DNA from 2 places in the Agrobacterium vacciniicorymbosi genome. Region 2 is predicted to be linked to the other one. Evidence: predicted binding sites of a transcription regulator. Region 2 holds the regulator's gene; the other holds the start of a gene.
What was found. The regulator LexA, encoded in region 2, represses DNA repair genes until DNA is damaged. The targets are predictions, from matches to a motif close to TGTTCNNNNTGTGTTCNG.
Positions count from the first base shown of each region.

Region 1: the regulator LexA is predicted to act here: its motif matches at 2,246-2,263, upstream of ABUK73_RS16595 (DNA recombination protein RmuC).

Region 1 is NZ_JBETMF010000010.1:140,725-144,449, reverse strand. Features, by position in the region: gene truA (tRNA pseudouridine(38-40) synthase TruA) at 1-645, opposite strand, end outside; gene fmt (methionyl-tRNA formyltransferase) at 645-1,580, opposite strand; gene def (peptide deformylase) at 1,633-2,145, opposite strand; gene ABUK73_RS16595 (DNA recombination protein RmuC) at 2,295-3,491, shown strand; gene ABUK73_RS16590 (ribokinase) at 3,541-3,725, shown strand, end outside.
Region 2 is NZ_JBETMF010000001.1:178,635-182,359, forward strand. Features, by position in the region: gene ABUK73_RS00980 (ComEC/Rec2 family competence protein) at 1-362, shown strand, start outside; gene ABUK73_RS00985 (glutathione S-transferase family protein) at 482-1,162, opposite strand; gene lexA (transcriptional repressor LexA) at 1,600-2,322, opposite strand; gene ABUK73_RS00995 (hypothetical protein) at 2,711-3,268, shown strand; gene kdsA (3-deoxy-8-phosphooctulonate synthase) at 3,438-3,725, shown strand, end outside.

The DNA of each region.
Region 1 (3,725 bases), on a different contig from region 2:
CGTCATGCCGCCATCACCGGCCAGCTTCAGCGTGCCGGCAAAGGAGCGGATCTGATTGTGCAGAAAGCTTTGCGCCGTCGCGCGGATCTCGATCAGGTCGCCATCGCGCGTCACATCCAGCCGGTCGAGCGTTCTGACCGGACTGTTGGCCTGGCAGTGAACGGAGCGGAAGGTGGTGAAATCATGCCGACCGACCAGCGTCTGGGCTGCCGCATGCATGACCTCATGGTCGAGGTCTTTCGACACCCACCAGGCCCGCTTGTGTTCCAGCGCCAACCGGGATTTGCGGCAGATGATGCGGTAGAGATAGTGGCGGCGCAGCGCCGAAAAGCGTGCGTCGAAATCCTCGGTGACAGCTTCAACATCGAGAACCGAAACTGCCTCTCCGGCCATGGCCAGATGCGCATTCAGCGCGTTGCGCAGCTTGTAAGGCTCCCAGGCGCGGATGAGGTCGACATGCACAACCTGACCCCTGGCGTGAACGCCAGAATCGGTGCGGCCTGCGCCACGAAAGCTGACCGTCTCTGTCGTCAGCGACAGCACGGCTGCTTCCAGCGCGCCCTGAACGGACGGACCATTGGTCTGTCGCTGCCAGCCGAAATAGGGGGAACCGTCATATTCGACGGTCATGCGGAAGCGTGGCATCAGCCGAGCCTCGTACCGACAGCAACGGGCGTACCGCGCAGGAAGTCTGCGGCCAGCATCGGCTTACCACCCGCCTTTTGCAGACGCACCAGCCGTACCGCACCGCTTCCGCAGGCGACCGTCAGGGCATCGTCCAGAACGGAGCCAGCTTCGCCCATGCCGCTTGCCAGTTCCGTCTCCAGAACCTTCACACGCTCCGCCTTGCCATTGATCTCCATTTCGAACCAAGCGCCGGGAAAGGGCGAGAGGCCGCGAATGTGATTGTGCACATCCTGGCTGGACCAGGAAAAATTGATGCGGGTCTCGGCCTTGTCGATCTTGGCGGCGTAGAGAACGCCCTCTTCCGCCTGCGGTGTCAGCGGCAGATCGCGATCTTCAAGCTTCAGCATCGCCTCGCGCATCAACCGCGCACCCGCCAGCATCAGGCTGTCATGCAATTCGCCAGCGGTCGTGTTCGGACCGATGGCAACCTTTGCCGTCAGCGCGACGGGGCCGGTGTCCAGCCCCTTTTCCATCTGCATCACCATCATGCCGGTTTCGGTATCGCCAGCCATAATCGCGCGCTGAATGGGGGCCGCGCCGCGCCAGCGCGGCAGCAGCGAGGCGTGACCATTGTAGCAACCAAGGTCTGTGCCATTCAAAATGGCCTCTGGCAGCAGCAGGCCATAGGCAACGACGACGGCCACGTCAGCATTGAAGGCCTTGAACTCCACCCTGTCTTCTTCCGCCTTGAAATTTAGCGGCGTCAGCACCGGAATGCCGAGCAATTCGGCAGCCTGATGCACGGGCGATTTCTGGAGATCGAGCCCGCGACGACCACCGGGCCGTGGCGGCTGCGTATAGACAGCGGAGATCTGATGGCCCGCATCGACCAGCGCGCGCAGCGTGGGAACGGAAAATTCCGGTGTTCCCATGAAAATAATGCGCAGTGCCATGCTCGCCCCCTGCCCTCAAAGACCCGATATGCCGACCGCCAAGTCAGGCAAATCAGACTTTTGCGCGGGCCGCCTTGGTGAATTTCTTGATGACCATATCCCGTTTCAGGCGGGAAATGTGGTCGATGAACAGAACACCGTTCAGATGGTCGATTTCATGTTGCAGACAGGTGGCCAGAAGGCCATCGGCTTCCACCGTCTGCTGTTTGCCGTCGCGGTCGATATAGCCAACCGTCAGCGAAGCTGGACGCTCCACCTCGGCATAATAATCCGGAATGGATAGACAGCCCTCCTCATAGGTCGAAACATCGTCCGACACTGTGAGGATTTCCGGGTTGATGAAAACGACCGGCTTGCGGTCTTCGTCTTCGCGCGAGATGTCGATGACCAGCATGCGGCGCGGCACGCCGATCTGGATGGCGGCAAGGCCGATGCCCGGCGCATCATACATGGTTTCCAGCATATCATCGGCAAGACGCACGATCTCGGCATCCACCCGTTCGATAGGCTTGGATTGCTGGCGCAACAACGGATCAGGCAAAATAATAAGCGGTTTGATGGTCATGGCTTCCCATAACGCATCTCATCTTTGGAGGAAACAAAAAATAAAGGCCCGGAATAAGGTCTGTTTCAGCGATCCATAGGACTCAATTAGGCCCCAGAAATGTTCTTGGTTTGATCTTACGAATCACGAGAAATCTGGTAGATTTGCGCATGAACATCGATCTCACTGCCCTTGGTACGACAGCTTTCAGTCTCGGCGACCTGCATATATCGGTCGGCGCTTTGCTCGGCATCATCGTCGCAGGCTGTCTGGTGGCTGCCGCCTTCGTCTGGCGCAGACCGCCTGTCGTCGATCAGTCGCGCGATGAAATCACCGAGCTTCTCAGAACCCAATCGGAACTGCATGGCCGCATCGCCGCCATGACGGAAAGCCTGAGCGCCCGCCAGAACGAGATGAGCCAGACGCTGAACGACAGGCTGGACGGCATGTCGCAGCGCATCGGCACCACCTTGACGGAGCAGACACGCTCCACGCACGAGAATCTCAGCAAGTTGCAGGAACGCCTCGCAGTCATCGATGCCGCGCAGGGCAATATTCAGGACCTGGCCAAGGACGTCATCGGCCTGCAGGCGATCCTCAACAACAAGCAGACGCGCGGTGCGTTCGGGCAGGCGCGTATGGAAGCGCTGATTGCCGACGCGCTGCCCTCCGGCTCCTATAGCTTGCAGCCCACACTTTCGAACGGGTTTCGTCCTGATTGCACGATCAAGATGCCGAACAATGCGCCACCGCTGGTTATCGACGCCAAGTTTCCGCTGGAAGCATGGAATGCGCTGAAGGCGGAAGAGGGGGCCGACGGCAAACGCGCCGCCACCCAGCAGTTTCGCCGCGATATGGAGGTGCATATTCGCGATGTCGCGGACAAATATCTCATATCAGGCGAAACGCAGGATACGGCCTTCATATTCGTTCCCTCGGAATCGATCTTTGCCGATATCCACCAGCATTTCGAAAATCTGGTTCAGCGCGCCCACCGCTCGCGCGTGGTGATCGTCTCGCCATCCTTGCTGATGCTCTCCGTGCAGGTCATCCAGTCGGTGCTGAAAGACCAGCGAATGCGCGAACAGGCGCATCTCATTCAGGGCGAAGTGGCGATGCTGATGGATGATGTGCGGCGTCTGGACGAGCGGACCCGCAAATTGCAGGCGCATTTCGGGCTGGTGCAGAAGGATGTGGACATGATGCTGACCTCGTCAGACAAGGTGCTGGCGCGCGGTATCAAGATCGAAAGCCTCGATTTCGCACCATCGCAAAAGGAAATCGCCCATCTGGAGGCCGAACAGTTGCGGCGCATCGCGGATGTGCGCGCTGGCACCGCCAAGCTGAGGGTGGTTGACGACGAGTGATCCACTCGGCAAAGTCGCCTTCTTTTTCGTCCCTTATGGAATGACCCGCATGATCACAGTTTTCGGCTCCATCAACATGGACCTCGTTGCCATTTCCGACCGCCTGCCAAAGCCGGGCGAGACGGTGACTGGCAAGACATTTTCGACCGCAGCCGGTGGCAAGGGTGCCAATCAGGCGCTGGCGGCACGCCGGGCGGGTGCAGAGGTGAAAATGGCGGGTGCCGTTGGCGACGA
Region 2 (3,725 bases):
GCCGCAAAGACCAATGGTGCGTTGCGACGTCAAAGTCCGGCGTGGCGGTCGCGGTCATTCTGGATACCGCGCTCACGGGAGCGGGTTGCGATCTCGCCGATGTGGTGGTGACGACGCGCAAGGTGCCTTTTTTTTCCACGTGTCGATCCGGCGCAATCCTCATCAGCAGCGAAACCTTGCGGCGCACGGGCTCTATGGAAATATGGCTTGGTGAAAAGGGTAAGCCTGTGCTGCGCGCCGAAGCGGCGATGCAGGATATGGACCGCTTCTGGACAAGGCACCGTAGCTATGAGTGGCGCAAAGGAGAGTTCGACGCGTCAGTGCCGGAGCATATCGAAAGAATGCTATCGAACGCCCCGTGATATGCTTCATTCAAAGGTGCCGCTTGCGCGCTTTGCGATACCTTCTGACTCGTTTTCACACAGACCGTTTTACACAGCCAAGTCGGTATTTTCGTTCGAAACAGACGCCGTTCCATATCTCACGACTTCAAGCGCAAATCCGCCAGCCATTCTCCGATGGCTTTGGCTTCCGCCTCGTGTTCTGCATCGCGCCACGGTTCCAGCAAGGCCGCATCCTGCCATTCCTGCATTGCGGGGAGGGTGAGGAGACGGTTCTTGTAAGCCTCGGCCTCGGGCGACATAGCCGTTCCATAGGTCTGGAAGCGGAAGGCGACGGGGCAGAAAAACGCGTCTACTGCTGTAAATGCGTCTCCCGCCAGGAACGGACCGCCAAAGGAGGCTAGACCTTCCTGCCAAAGTGCGTCGATGCGGGAAATGTCTTTCTTCAGCGCCTCGCCAACTTCAGTTGGCTGGATCCGAAGACCGACATTCATCGGATGTTCGTTGCGCAATGTCTGGAAGCCTGAGTGCATTTCCGCCGCGGCAGAACGCGACCATGCACGTGCCTTCGTATCACCAGCCCAAACTCCACTATGCCGTTCCGCCAGATATTCGATGATCGACAGCGAATCCCATACGGTCAGGTCGCTCTCGACAAGGCAGGGCACCTTGGCGGTGGGAGAAAATGTCGCGAAATCCTCGGCGGAATTGCCGAATGGGGTAAGCTTTTCGCTGAATGCAATATCGAGTGTCCGCATCAACACCCATGGCCGCAGGGACCAGGAGGAATAGTTCTTGTTGGCTATATAAAGATCGTACATTTCATATCCCTCGGTTGCAGCACCGTGTTAGCGCGGGAAATTTCTCCGATACAGACGGTTTGCGCGATGGTGGTCTTCAAATAATTTGATCTTTTGTGCCCAGGTGGTGACATTGTGAACAGAGAGATTTCGGTCTGAAGCTCCCATTCCGCAACTCAAACTAGGCAGCGCTACACACAAAACGTCACGCTAAAATCATTCATAGACGCTCACCGACGCGAGTGATTCGAAGATAGTGAGCCGACTAACTATTTTTGGATATCTGCACTTACCGTGAGCGCAAATTTCCCTCTGAAATGCATGTAAGTGCACTTGTTTGTTAATCGAACCAACGTCCAACTTTGGCTCTGGTACCTCGCCAACAGGCGAATCAAAACCAGAAATATTGCCCGCGGGCAGACCTAAAAATCCGCCCGCTAAATTATAGGCAGCAGTAGTCAGTGATAGCGGCGGATCAGGCCGACAAGCTTACCCTGGATTTTCACCCGGTCCGGTCCGAAGATGCGGGTCTCGTAAGCGGGGTTGGCGGCTTCGAGCGCAATGGAGGCACCCTTGCGGCGGAAGCGCTTCAGTGTCGCTTCTTCGTCATCCACCAATGCAACGACGATATCGCCCGGATTTGCGGTGCTTCCGTCACGAATAATGACCGTATCTCCATCGAAAATACCGGCTTCGATCATCGAATCGCCTTTGACCTCGAGCGCGTAATGTTCGCCAGAGCCGATCATATCCATCGGCACGACCACATCATGGGTGTTGTTCTGGATCGCCGAAATCGGGACACCTGCTGCGATTCGCCCCATGACGGGAACGCTGACCGAGTTGACGTCGCGACTGTTCAACGGGGCAGGTGCGGGCGATGGCTCCACAGCCTTTGGCTTGCCAAGGCTGCCTTCGATGACGCTGGGCGAAAAGCCGCGTTGCGGCTTGTTGGCTGGAGAATAGGACTCGGGAAGCTTGATGACTTCGAGTGCGCGCGCCCTATTCGGTAGCCGGCGAATAAACCCGCGCTCTTCCAGCGCCGTAATCAACCGGTGAATGCCCGATTTAGAGGCAAGATCGAGTGCATCCTTCATTTCATCGAAGGATGGCGGCACGCCAGACTCTTTCATTCTTTCATGAATGAACAGAAGCAATTCCTGCTGTTTGCGCGTGAGCATGAAGAAACACCCTTGGAAATTCGAGGCGAAGATTCGCGAAACAAATACAGAACGAACACTATCTGTTCCATATGTGTTCTGCAATAGCCCAGTAAAAAATCACTTAAGCCAGATCAAAATAAATATCCGTCAGATCGTTGAGAGAATCATATGGCCATGGCTGGTTACGACTTCTTCACGTTGAATCACGCCGATTTGCGCCTCCGGGTTGTTTTTCTGCCCGATTTTGCTAATTCCGCTCATGCTTTCAAGGGGCCCGCGCGGTGATCTTGGCATCTTGTGGGGTGAGCAGGTATTTGGTCCTGTTTTTAAGCATTTTCATCAGTTTTTGTCCGTCATTCTCCTACGAGTGAAAGCGGTACGGATATCGTTTTAGAAAGTCCATCAAGTGAAATTTAGAACGCTCAGCCTGATTGTGGGCCTTGTTGCACTTGCCGGGTGCCAAACCACCCAACCCAATTCGCCAGAAGCTCTTAAAAAAGCGGAGTATGATAGATTGCTCCTGGCATCCACTGTCGCGAACTGCAAACTGATTATGCTTATAAATGCGGATCGCGTCGCGGCCAAAAAGCAGCCGTCGAGAGACAATAAGTGCGCTTCCATTTTGCGTAACAATAAACTTGGCGGTGGTTTGCACGCGGCTAGTTTCGTGCCGGACATCGGTATTAATGGCATACCGATTCCACTTGGAAGTCTTGTCAGGCTTGCGGTGACCATGGAGCGAAAGCAGCGTCAAGAAAAGGCATTTGAGGCAAAGCTACCTTCTTGGGCGGTGGGCGAAAACACGGAGTATGTTTATCGGTTTCTCTTGGCTCAAGACTTCAAACCCGAGGAGATCGAACGCGTGAAATCTACGAGTGAGTTTTCCTCTGCTGTCAACGAGGCCGGACCGACCATCCGCTTCATGAAAGCAAATCCCGATGTGGTGAAGCTGGCACAAAAATAACGTAAACAGGGTGCTGCTTTTTGTAGCGGAAACTGTTCCGATCAACCGGCACGGCAGCCGTGACATAGATTACGCTTCCTGATAATGGCGTGACCAGGATTGTAGAATATGTCTGCGTGCAGCCGCTTGGCGGCTGGGCGTAGGCCCGGTTTGCCTTCGAGGAGTAATGATGAGCGTCCAGAATAATCTCAACGTGGTCGTCGGCGAAGGTGCCGGGCAGGTAACTTTCTCCAATACCGAACGTTTCTCGCTGATTGCCGGGCCGTGCCAGATGGAGAGCCGCGACCATGCCTTCATGATTGCCGAGACCATGGCGGAGCTGTGCGGCAAGCTGGGTATCGGTTTTGTCTACAAGTCGTCCTTCGATAAGGCCAACCGCACGTCCCTGTCGGGCCAGCGCGGCATTGGCATCGATAAGGCGCTGGAGGTTTTTGCTGAACTTAAGGAGCAATTCGGC